Regions from separate parts of the Pseudomonas sp. S3_A09 genome, predicted to be linked through region 3. Evidence: predicted binding sites of a transcription regulator. Region 3 holds the regulator's gene; each other region holds the start of a gene.
What was found. The regulator FliA, encoded in region 3, starts transcription of late flagellar genes. The targets are predictions, from matches to a motif close to CTAAAGTTTNNNNNNNNNNNGCCGNTAA.
Positions count from the first base shown of each region.

Region 1 (4,210 bases), 1.3 Mb from region 3:
AATGAGATATGGTTGGGCGGGACGCATATCCAGCTATGCCTATGGCGTGGCGAACACGTCTTCACACACGAAATGATGAGCGAGGGCATCCACTACAATCAGGCACATGATTGGCGCTGCTCGTTTTCCGCTACGTAACGTCAATTTCGTCTGATAGCTGTCGATATGGAGAGCAGCCGTCCCAAGCGCTGAACAAGTTTAAGCCTGCCCAATTCCCGCTGTTTACAATTGCCTGCTGACAAAAAGGATTCTGTACATGCTTTTTTCCCTGCTCGACAAATTTTTCAATCGACCGCTAACTGATGAAGCATTTGCCAAAAAATTTATGGATTCGACTCGTAAAGCTGGATTCAGCGAGAATCTGAATTTTGAGAAGAACGAGTTCCGCATCCGCCATGGGGATGGATCGTACTTCAATCTCCATAATGCCTTTCGCGACTATCAAAATGCAGACAAAGCACAGAAATCCGCCGTTCTGACCGGATACGTATCGACGCTGTTAGAGGCGGGTAGAAAAACCGAGACTGTGTTTGATAATGTCAAAGCACAGCTGCGTCCGGTGATTCGCAACCTTGCCATGCTTGAAGAAATTCGACTGGAACACGCCCGTAAAAATGGCGACAAGCAGTACGATTATGTTTCACAGCCTTTGGGCCGAGACTGCGTTATTCTGCTTGCTGTCGATTCGCCCGAGTCCACTGCCACCCTTACCAATGGCCCCGAAGCACATTGGGGTGTGACGATGGAAGAGGCGGTAAAGATCTCCATCGAGAACCTGCGTGATACGACAAACGAAGCCTTCGGGGAGATTATTCCAGGCCTATACGCTGGGGAGTGGGCGGATGGGTACGACACCAGCAGGGTGTTGTTGCCAGATGTCCTTCAGCGCGTGCCAGTTAAAGGTCGGCCAGTGTTCATGGTGCCCAGTCGAGACGTCCTGATGGTCACTGGAGACAAGGACGAACAGGGAATTCGTCAGATGGTAGAGCTTGCTTTCCAGGCTCTTGAAAGGGGGCGTGCTGTCTCTACCGATATTTACACCTACGAAGGTCGCGATATCATACCGTTTAACTGTGATGATGAAGGGGTCAGCAGTCGGTTGGTTACACTGGAGCATTTGCTGCTGCAGAGTAATTATGCCAATCAGAAAGAGTTGCTCGACAAGCTCAATCTGGAAAAGGGCATCGACATCTTCGTCGCCTCCTACAACCTCTTCCAAATGGCTGACCAACCAAACCAGACGGTATCGATGAGCGCCTGGACAAAAGGTGTGCTGACGCTGTTGCCCAAGACAGATCGCGTCGCGTTGGTTGAACCTGTTGAGGGTGGGGAAGCGACAGTCAAAACCGTCTCCTGGAGTGAACTTGAATCCGAGCTTGGCGATCTGCTGGCTACAGAAGCGGGCTATCCACGTCGCTATCGGACACTGGGATTTCCTTCGGTTGAGCAGCTTAATCGCCTGACTACCTTGTGATCAGTGCTCTACTACTCTGGCGCACTGCAATGGAGGTATCGCTGAGCTGGCAAAGCAGCAGTCGCAATTTATCATTACGATACACTCCCCATTTTGATTGCTTATCCTGGTGGGAAAATTTGGGAGTTTACCGATGTGGGGTTGGTGGCTTCTCTAGCGCTACTGAGTCGGGCCGCAAGATCTGACTGACTTACTTCAGTTGGCGAGCCGCTGTGCGCGGGCAGGCTGTGGCGAACCGAGTTTCGCAAACTCGAACAAGATCTGGCTGCTCAACTGGCTGCGCTTGAGTCGATGAAATCCGATTCTGGCTTGCAGGCCGAGATGCAGTTTAGAGCAAACTACGCGGTCTGCTGGCTGAGTACGGCTACAGCCTGCGTGACGTAATCAATCTGCTTGATCCTACGGCTGCTAAGCGTGGCAAATCGGCTCCGTTGTCTGCGCCTGCAGAGAAGGGTACTCGGAAGGCACGTTCGTTGAAAGTTTACAAAAACCCGCATTCGGGCGAGATCGTTGAGACCAAAGGTGGTAATCACAAGCTGCTTAAAGCCTGGAAAAATGAGCATGGTTCGGATGTCGTAGAGTCTTGGCTTTCGAAGTGAATTACAGTTAGCAGACGCAAAGGCCCTCAATGAGGGCCTTTTTTTTCGCAGTCCGCTTTGCCATGTCAACGCTTCGTACTAGCTAAAGATCCCACCTACTCGGTACCTAGGCCCCTATCGATACACGGGTACAGGTAAAGCTTTGCTGGTTTCAGCCGAAACATTCCGAACGGAGAAAAAACTGGCTACGGCAGGCTACTACTGAACCATCCTGGGCTCTATCAGACGTCGACTTCATAGAACGTTCGCCTTGGATAGCTTTAAACAACATCTTCAAGCCCTGAGGCCTGCCATGCTTAGAAATGCTCCTTTGAGTACAAAGCTACTGCTTATTTTGATGTTTCCCCTGTTGGGCTTTCTGGTCTTCGCCGGGATTTTTGTAGCTGACAAACGAGAGACACTGAGCGAGATGAACCGAGCGGTCACCGCTACCGGCACCGCGCAGAAACTCAGTGACGTAGTAACCACTATCCAGCGTGAGCGCGGCGCAAGCGGCGTGTTTCTGGGCAGCGGTGGTAAGACGATGCAGGACAAGTTGAAAGTCTTACGCCAAGAAACCGACCGTGCGGTGAGCGCGATGCATGCGCAATCGACCGAGGGTCTTATCGCGCCTGACAAGATGCTGCGCGCAATTGATGGTTTGGCCGGACTGCGTCAGCAGGTGGACACGCTCGCAATCAATAACGGCGAGTCCGGCACCCGATTCACCGATCTTATCAAAAATTTGATCGGCTTCTCTTACTCACTGGAAACCAGCATTGAGGATCCGGAAATCCTGCGTGGGCTGAGTTCACTCAATCAGTTCGTAGACATGAAAGAGCGCTCTGGTCGAGAGCGTGTACTGCTTGGCCTGGCATTCAACCAAAACCGTTTTGATGCGCCGCTGTTGTCACGTTTCAGCCGCAACATGGGCGAGTTCTCCGGCTATTTCGAGGCCTTTCAACGCTGGGCTCCTGCCGTGTTCAAAAATAAGCTGGATGCGGTTCTACAACAGCCCGCATCCGTCGATGTAGCTCGCCTGCAAAAACTCGGATTTGATACGCCTCTAGGCGATCCGCTTAATATCAAACCCGAAGACTGGTTCAACCTTTCCACCAGCCGTATCGACATGATGGCTCAGGTCGAGGCTGAACTGGGCCAGACGGTCGTGAGCCTAGCCAATGTCGCGCGTACCGATGCCCAGCGCAGTCTGTATGTCGCAATAGCCACCGTCATTCTGATGTTGATTGCGGTGCTGTGGCTCGCTTCGGTGATTATTCGCAATATCAAAATCGCTGTGGTCGACGTGAACCGCACCCTTATTTCGCTATCCACGCGTGACCTAACTGCCAGAACCCGTTACACCGGCAGAGACGAGTTTGGCGAGATCTCGCGTAACCTGGATAACATGGCCATACAGATCGGTGAAGTGATCCGTGAGATCGGGAGTGCCACGGCGCAGGTCGCGACCGCCGCCGAGCAGTCTTCGGCTGTGGCCCTGCAAACTAGCAATAACGTCGTCCAGCAGCGTCAAGGCACCGATCAGGTGGTCACTGCCATCAGCGAGATGAGCGCCACGGTCAAAGACGTGGCGCGCAGCACTACCGACGCCGCAGAGATGTCGCAGCGCGTTAATGCCAGCACTATGCAGGGCAAGGCTGAAATCGAGAACACCATCAGCTTGATCAAAGGGCTTGAGGTTCAGGCCGAACAAACATCCCGAATCATTGAGGAGCTCAAGGGTGAAAGCTATTCCATCTCCTCGGTTTTGGATGTGATTCGTGGTGTAGCAGAGCAAACCAATCTGCTAGCTTTGAACGCTGCCATTGAGGCTGCCCGTGCCGGTGAGCAGGGTCGTGGATTTGCCGTGGTCGCCGATGAGGTGCGGAATCTGGCCAAAAAGACTCAGGATTCCACCGTCAGTATCCAGAAGATGATCGCCAATCTGCAATCCGGCTCCGACCGTGCCGCCACTTCCATGCAGGAAACTCTAGGGAAGGCTCAAGAAGGCGCGAGCAACGTAGTGCGCGCAGGGGAGTTGCTAGAAGAAATAGCCGAGGGCATCGCGACCATCAGCGACAGCAACATACAGGTCGCCTCGGCGGCAGAACAACAGAGTCAGGTTGCCGAGGAGATCCACCGCAACGTAAACGACATC
Region 1 is NZ_CP162752.1:5,617,204-5,621,413, forward strand. Features, by position in the region: gene AB4N92_RS26060 (DUF1444 family protein) at 257-1,474, shown strand; partial or broken gene AB4N92_RS26065 (histone-like nucleoid-structuring protein, MvaT/MvaU family) at 1,700-2,073, shown strand; gene AB4N92_RS26070 (methyl-accepting chemotaxis protein) at 2,411-4,210, shown strand, end outside.
Region 1: the regulator FliA is predicted to act here: its motif matches at 2,208-2,235, upstream of AB4N92_RS26070 (methyl-accepting chemotaxis protein).

Region 2 (4,210 bases), 3.1 Mb from region 3:
GGCTTACGACGTTGAGTCCGAAGGCGGCGTAGCTTTCCGTGGCGCGTTCCTGATCGACGACAAGGGCGTTGTCCGCTCCCAGATCATCAACGACCTGCCACTGGGCCGTAACATGGAAGAGCTGATCCGCCTGGTTGACGCCCTGCAATTCCACGAAGAGCACGGCGAAGTCTGCCCAGCCAACTGGAAAAAAGGCGACAAAGGCATGAACGCTTCGCCAGAAGGCGTTGCCGCTTACCTGACCGAGAACGCTGGCAAGCTGTAAGCCTGGTTCGAGGTACAAAAAAACCGGCCTGAGAAGGCCGGTTTTTTTATGTGCGGGGTATGACCCGTGGTGAGCGGGGCAAGCTCGCTCACCACACGAGCTTTGCTCAGTCGTTGAAGTCTTCCCAGCCGCCCATGTCTTTCCAGCGGTTGACGATGCCGCAGAACAGCTCGGCGGTCTTCTCGGTGTCGTAGCGAGCCGAGTGGGCCTCACGGCCGTCAAAGTCGATACCGGCTGCCTGACAGGCTTTCGCCAGCACGGTCTGGCCATACGCCAGGCCGGCGAGGGTGGCCGTGTCGAAGCTGGAGAAGGGGTGGAACGGGTTGCGCTTCATGTCCAGCCGCGCCACGGCGGCGTTCAGGAAGCCCAGATCGAAGCTGCTGTTGTGGCCGACCAGGATCGCGCGTTTGCAGCCATTGGCTTTCAACGCCTTGCGCACGCCACGGAAGATGTCGGTCAGTGCCGCTTCTTCACTCACTGCCATGCGCAGTGGGTGATCGAGCTTGATGCCCGTAAATTCCAAAGCGGCGGCTTCGATATTCGCGCCTTCGAACGGCTCGACGCGGAAGAAGTGGGTGTGTTCCGGGAACACGAAACCCTGTTCATCCATGCCGATGGTGGTCGCGGCGATTTCCAGCAGTGCGTCGGTAGCGCAGTTGAAACCACCGGTTTCTACGTCGATGACAACCGGCAGATAGCCACGAAACCGCTCGGCCATCGGGTGACGGGAACCGCCACCGCTGTGCTCGTGTTCGTCGTCGTAATGGTCTTCACTCACTTGCTTTCCTCCAGCAGGCGCCAGCGCAGTGTTTCACCGGCGCGCAGCGGGATGACAGTCAGCTCGCCAAACGGCAGGCTGGCAGGGGCGGTCCAGTCTTCACGGACCAGGGTGATGCGGTCGGTGTTCGCCGGCAGACCGTAGAAACGCGGGCCGTTGAGGCTGGCGAAGCCTTCAAGCTTGTCCAGGGCGTTACGTTGTTCGAACGCTTCGGCGTACAACTCTATCGCTGCATAGGCGGTGTAGCAGCCGGCACAACCACACGCCGCTTCTTTGGCGTGCACGGCGTGAGGGGCGGAGTCGGTGCCGAGGAAGAACTTCGGATTGCCGCTCGTCGCCGCATCCAGCAAGGCCACCTGGTGGGTGTTGCGCTTGAGGATCGGCAAGCAATAGAAGTGCGGCCGAATCCCGCCCACCAGCATGTGGTTGCGGTTGTACAGCAGGTGATGCGCGGTGATGGTCGCGCCGACGTTGGCCGAGGCCTCGCTGACGAACTGCACGGCATCGGCAGTGGTGATGTGCTCGAACACCACCTTGAGGGTCGGGAACAACTCGACCACGCGGCGCATATGCTCGTCGATGAAGATCTTCTCGCGGTCGAACACGTCCACGTCGCCACGGGTGACTTCACCGTGGATCAGCAGCGGCATGCCGACTTCGGCCATGGCTTCGATCGCCGGCAGGATCTTGTCGATACTGGTCACGCCGGAGTCGGAGTTGGTGGTCGCGCCGGCCGGGTAGAGTTTGGCGGCGTGCACGAAACCGCTGGCCTTGGCCTCACGAATCTCTTCGGGCTGGGTGCGGTCGGTGAGGTAGAGCACCATCAACGGTTCGAAGCGGCTGCCGGCCGGTCGTGCAGCGAGGATACGCTGGCGATAGGCATCGGCTTGCTCGGCATTACGCACCGGAGGTACCAGGTTAGGCATGATGATGGCGCGGCCAAACGTGCGCGCTACATCGGCCACGGTGTGGGGTAACGCAGCACCATCGCGAAGATGAATATGCCAGTCGTCGGGACGCAGCAGGGTCAGGCGGTCGGACATTGGGGATTCCAGGCGGGTCAATCTGGTGGGAATGCTACCGGAAAAGACTCTATCAGGCACTCGCTATCAAGTTTTGCAGGATGCAACCGATAGCCTGGGGTATGCCTTATCGATGTATGACGCTTTGAAGTGTTGTAGAAACCAATGGAGCCTCCCGTGCGCCAGCAATATCTAGCCCTGCTCAGTGTGTTCGCCAGCCTCCCTGCAATGGCCCTCACGTTCCAGACGCGTCTGGAGAATATTGAGTGGAAGGTGGAAGGCGATCAGTTTGAGTGCCGACTGACCCAGCCGATCACCGATTTCGGTTCGGGTGAGTTCGTGCGCCGGGCCGGCGAGCAGGCGACGTTTCGTCTGAAAGCCTACAACGGCTCGCTGGGTGCCGGTTCGGCCACGTTGCTGGCGGCCGCTGCGCCGTGGCAGCCGGGGCGGGGTGATATCAACCTCGGCGCCGTACGTGCCGGCAGTGGCGACGTATTGTTCAACAGTTCCCAGGCCCAGGCCGGGCGTCTTTTCAACGGCTTGCTGGAAGGGCGCAGCCCGACCGTGCGGCACTATGGGCGTGAAGGTGGCTATTCGGAAATCCGCCTGCTGCCGGTCAAGTTCAACAAGGCCTACAACGATTACCAACTGTGTACCGCCAAGCTGTTGCCGATGAATTATGACCAGGTGAAACAGACCGAAGTCGGCTTCCCCGGTGGCGGGATCGAGCTGGACGCGGCCGCCAAGAAGAAACTCGACGTGATCCTCGCGTTCATGAAAGCCGACCCGACCGTCAACCATATCGAGTTGAACGGCCATTCGGACAACAGTGGCAACCGCCTCACCAATCGCGACGTCTCGCGCCGTCGCGGCCTGGCGGTCATGGACTACTTCAAGGCCAATGGAATCCAGGAATCGCAGATCACTCTGCGGTTCCACGGCGAAAGCTACCCACTGGCGCCCAACACCAATGCGGCCAACCGGGCACGCAACCGGCGCGTGAATATCCAGCTTGAACGCGTGGCAGCCCCCGAGAAACCGGCGCCTCAGGCCACCGGTCCCAGTAACGCCGCGCACACGTCATAAGGTGCGACCATCGGTCGCCCGCTCGACATAATCTGTCGCTTTATCTTCATTTGCTGTCGCGCCCCTGTAAATCCACGGTTTTGGTCGGTAGAATCGACGCCTTTCCGTACAACCCCGTGGAGTGATGGCATGGCCGACGTAAACAAGGTCGTTCTCGCGTATTCCGGCGGCCTGGACACTTCGGTGATCCTCAAGTGGCTGCAGGATACTTATAACTGTGAAGTGGTGACCTTCACCGCTGACCTGGGTCAGGGCGAAGAGGTCGAACCTGCACGTGCCAAGGCGCAAGCCATGGGCGTGAAAGAGATCTACATTGACGACCTGCGCGAAGAGTTCGTCCGCGATTTCGTTTTCCCGATGTTTCGCGCCAACACCGTCTACGAAGGCGAGTACCTGCTGGGTACCTCCATCGCACGTCCGCTGATCGCCAAGCGTCTGATCGAAATTGCCAACGAAACCGGCGCCGACGCCATTTCCCATGGCGCTACCGGCAAGGGCAACGACCAGGTACGTTTCGAACTGGGTGCCTATGCACTCAAGCCAGGCGTGAAAGTGATTGCCCCTTGGCGTGAATGGGACCTGCTGTCCCGTGAAAAGCTGATGGATTACGCTGAAAAGCATGCAATCCCGATCGAACGTCACGGCAAGAAGAAGTCCCCGTACTCGATGGACGCCAACCTGCTGCACATCTCCTATGAAGGCGGCGTGCTGGAAGACACCTGGACCGAGCACGAAGAAGACATGTGGAAGTGGACCGTCTCCCCGGAGAACGCGCCCGACAAGCCGCAATACCTGGAGCTGACCTACCGCAACGGCGACATCGTCGCGCTGGACGGCGTCGAGATGACCCCGGCCACCGTGCTGGCGACCCTGAACCGTATTGGTGGTGAACACGGTATCGGCCGTCTCGACATCGTCGAGAACCGTTATGTGGGCATGAAGTCCCGCGGCTGCTACGAAACCCCAGGCGGCACCATCATGCTGCGCGCCCACCGCGCCATCGAGTCCATCACCCTGGACCGCGAAGTGGCTCACCTCAAAGATGAGCTGATGCCCAAG
Region 2 is NZ_CP162752.1:3,846,398-3,850,607, forward strand. Features, by position in the region: gene AB4N92_RS17850 (peroxiredoxin) at 1-265, shown strand, start outside; gene rnt (ribonuclease T) at 372-1,043, opposite strand; gene pyrC (dihydroorotase) at 1,040-2,086, opposite strand; gene AB4N92_RS17865 (flagellar protein MotY) at 2,243-3,151, shown strand; gene AB4N92_RS17870 (argininosuccinate synthase) at 3,281-4,210, shown strand, end outside.
Region 2: the regulator FliA is predicted to act here: its motif matches at 2,152-2,179, upstream of AB4N92_RS17865 (flagellar protein MotY).

Region 3 (4,210 bases):
GCTGCGCAAACGCGTGGTATTGATCGATACCGCCGGCCTGCAAGCCAGCGACCCGGCATTGCGCATGCAGCTTGAAAGCCTGGCCGGACGTGGCATCAAATCGAAAAACTACCTGGTGCTTGCAACCACCAGCCAGAAACAGGTTCTTACCGCTGCGTATCACAGCTACAAACGCTGCGGCCTGGCCGGTTGCATCCTCACCAAGCTCGACGAAACCGCGAGCCTGGGCGAGGTGTTGAGCCTGGCCATCAGTCATGAATTGCCGGTCGCTTACCTGACCGACGGGCCGCGGATCCCGGATGATCTGCATCTGCCGCGCCGTCATCAGTTGGTCAGCCGTGCAGTCAGCGTGCAAATGCAAGAAGAGCCTAGCGAGGAAGCGATGGCTGATATGTTCGCCGACCTTTATCACAACCCGGCAAAACGGGTCGGTTGAGGGCAGGATGAACACCGTGAAATGTATCTACATCGATGGTCTGCAAGCGATTCACGCGGCCAAGCCATGTAGCCTGCGTCTAAGCAAGACAAGGTAAAGAAATAAAATGGGCAGCATGCATCCCGTACAGGTGATCGCGGTGACCGGCGGCAAAGGTGGCGTCGGGAAAACTAACGTGTCAGTGAATTTGTCCCTGGCCCTGGCAGAGCTTGGCCGTCGCGTCATGCTGTTGGATGCTGACCTGGGCCTGGCGAACGTCGACGTTCTGCTGGGGCTGACGCCCAAACATACCCTTGCCGATGTGATCGAGGGCCGCTGCGAGCTGCGCGATGTGCTGCTGCAGGGCCCCGGTGGCATCCGCATCGTGCCGGCTGCCTCGGGCACCCAGAGCATGGTGCACCTGAGCCCGGCGCAGCATGCCGGCCTCATCCAGGCGTTCAGTGATATCGGCGATAACCTCGACGTGCTGGTGATTGACACCGCCGCCGGGATCGGCGAGTCCGTGGTCAGCTTCGTGCGCGCCGCGCAGGAAGTGTTGCTGGTGGTCTGCGACGAACCCACCTCGATCACCGACGCCTACGCCCTGATCAAACTGCTTAACCGTGACTACGGCATGAACCGCTTCCGCGTCTTGGCCAACATGGCCCAGAGCCCGCAGGAAGGGCGCAACCTGTTCGCCAAGTTGACCAAGGTCACGGATCGTTTCCTCGATGTCGCCTTACAATACGTCGGCGCAGTGCCCTACGACGAGTGTGTGCGCAAGGCTGTGCAAAAGCAGCGTGCAGTCTACGAAGCGTTCCCTCGTTCCAAGTGCGCATTGGCGTTCAAGGCTATTGCCCAGAAGGTCGATACCTGGCCGTTGCCCGCCAACCCACGGGGGCATCTGGAGTTTTTCGTCGAGCGATTGGTGCATCAGACGAGCGCAGGACCCGTGCTATGACAGCGACTGGCTACAACGCTTACAAGAGGTCTGCCCGTGACAGTCAGGGCGAGTTGATCGAGCGCTACGCGCCCTTGGTCAAGCGCATTGCCTACCACCTGCTGGCACGCCTGCCGGCCAGCGTCCAGGTCGAAGACCTGATCCAGGCGGGCATGATCGGCCTGCTCGAAGTGTCGACCAAATATGACGCGAGCAAGGGCGCGAGTTTCGAGACGTATGCGGGGATCCGTATCCGTGGTGCGATGCTTGATGAGGTGCGTAAAGGTGACTGGGCGCCGCGTTCGGTGCATCGCAATACGCGCATGGTCAGTGACGCAATTCGCGCAATTGAAGCAAAAACCGGTCGCGACGCTAAAGATCACGAAGTTGCGGCCGAACTCCAATTGAGTCTCGACGATTACTACGGGATTTTGAACGATACCTTGGGCAGCCGCCTGTTCAGTTTCGACGACCTGTTGCAGGACGGCGAACACGAAGGGCTGCACGAGGACGGCGCGAGCGCTCATATGGAGCCATCGCGTGACCTGGAAGATGAGCGTTTCCAGGGGGCGTTGGCGGACGCGATTGCCAATTTGCCGGAGCGTGAGCGACTGGTGTTGGCGTTGTACTACGACGAAGAGCTGAACCTCAAGGAAATCGGTGAGGTCCTGGGGGTCAGCGAGTCGCGGGTCAGCCAGTTGCACAGCCAGTGCGCAGCCCGCTTGCGGGGGCGTTTGGGAGAGTGGCGAGCGCGCTGACAGGCAGTGTGGGGACACTGCAGACGAGACCGTGAGGGCGACCAGCCTTCGCGGGTTCGACCCGTGGTGCCCTCGGCAGTCCTTTTTGTGTAATGCCTGTTGATTGAAATGGCGCGTCCAGGTGCTGGGCGCGTTTAAGACTGCTTGGAGGTCGAATTGGACAAGAACATGAAAATCCTCATCGTTGATGACTTCTCAACGATGCGGCGGATCATAAAAAACCTGTTGCGTGACCTTGGGTTCACTAACACGGTCGAGGCGGATGACGGCATTACGGCCATTCCGATCCTCAACAGCGGGAGCATCGACTTTCTGGTAACGGACTGGAACATGCCGGGCATGACCGGTATCGACTTGCTGCGCCACGTACGTGCTGACGAAAAGCTGCGCGGCCTGCCTGTGCTGATGGTGACCGCCGAAGCCAAGCGTGAGCAGATCATCGAAGCCGCCCAAGCTGGGGTAAACGGTTACGTGGTCAAGCCATTCACTGCATTGGCCTTGAAAGAGAAGATTGAAAAAATCTTCGACCGCATCGGTCATTGATGCTGCCACGGGGGAGCTATGGAGCATAAAGAATCATCGCAGGCCGACTTCGAGTCGACCCTGAAAAAGCATGCTCACCAGTTGGTCGAAAGCCTTGAAAAAGGTCAGTTCGGCGACGCGGTGCAGTTGATCCATGAGCTCAACCAGACCCGTGATCGCGGCCTGTACCAGGAAGTGGGCAAGCTCACACGCGAGCTGCACAGTGCGATCGTCAATTTCCAGATTGACCCACACATGCCCCAGGCTGAGGAAATCTCGCAGATCACTGATGCCACCGAACGCCTGTCCTATGTGGTCAGGCTGACTGAGGCAGCGGCCAACCGCACCATGGACCTGGTGGAAAACGCCACGCCTCTGGTCAACGGTATGGCCAACGAAGCCCAGGCCCTGAGCAACGACTGGGGCCGTTTCATGCGCCGCGAAGTCGGCGCTGAAGAGTTTCGTGAGTTGGCGCGTCGGGTCGAAGGGTTCTTGTCACGCAGCGAGCAGGAAAACCGCACGGTTTCCAGCAACCTCAACGACATTCTGCTCGCCCAGGATTACCAGGACCTCACCGGTCAGGTGATCAAGCGTGTGACCCAGTTGGTCACCGAAGTGGAAAGCAACTTGCTCAAATTGGTGCTTATGGCAGGCCAGGTTGACCGTTTTGCCGGCATTGAACATGACCGCGAAGCGATCCTCTCGGAAAAAGATCCAAAAAAACATCTCGCCAAGGGTGAAGGTCCGCAGATTCATGCCGATAAACGTGAAGACGTTGTATCGGGTCAAGATGATGTTGATGACCTGTTATCCAGTTTAGGCTTCTAAGGAGCACCCACATGAGCTTCGGCGCCGATGAAGAAATCCTTCAGGATTTCCTTGTAGAGGCCGGCGAAATTTTAGAGCAGTTGTCCGAGCAACTGGTCGAGCTGGAAAGCCGACCGGATGATGCGAACCTGCTCAATGCAATTTTTCGCGGTTTTCACACTGTAAAAGGGGGCGCCGGCTTCCTCCAGCTCCATGAGCTGGTGGAATGCTGCCACATTGCCGAGAACGTGTTCGACATCCTGCGCAAGGGTGAGCGTCACGTTGATTCGGAATTGATGGACGTGATTCTCGAAGCACTGGATGCGGTCAACGGCATGTTCAGCGAAGTCCGCGAACGTGCCCCGATCACCGCGGCCACTCCGGAACTGTTGGCTGCGCTGGCACGTTATGCGGAGCCCGCCGACCTGTCGGCTGCGCCGGTAGCAGAAGCAGCACCCGAGCCAGTGGCTGAGGCCGAGCCGGATGTGACCGACAGCGAATTCGAGCAGTTGCTCAACTCCCTCAGTGCCGTGAAGGCCGAGGCAGAAGCACCGGCTGCGGCTGTTGCCGCGCCAACCAGCGAAGACATCACTGACGCTGAGTTCGAATCCCTGCTTGACCAGTTGCATGGCAAAGGCCAGTTCGCGGCCGACGCCGTGACACCCGCCGCTGTGTCGGAAGCGCCGGCAGCACCGACCGCCAATGCCAACACCGATATCACCGACGACGAATTCGAAGCGTTGCTCGACCAACTGCACGGCAAGGGCA
Region 3 is NZ_CP162752.1:780,817-785,026, reverse strand. Features, by position in the region: gene flhF (flagellar biosynthesis protein FlhF) at 1-436, shown strand, start outside; gene fleN (flagellar synthesis regulator FleN) at 543-1,376, shown strand; gene fliA (RNA polymerase sigma factor FliA) at 1,373-2,113, shown strand; gene AB4N92_RS03725 (chemotaxis response regulator CheY) at 2,282-2,656, shown strand; gene AB4N92_RS03720 (protein phosphatase CheZ) at 2,675-3,463, shown strand; gene AB4N92_RS03715 (chemotaxis protein CheA) at 3,475-4,210, shown strand, end outside.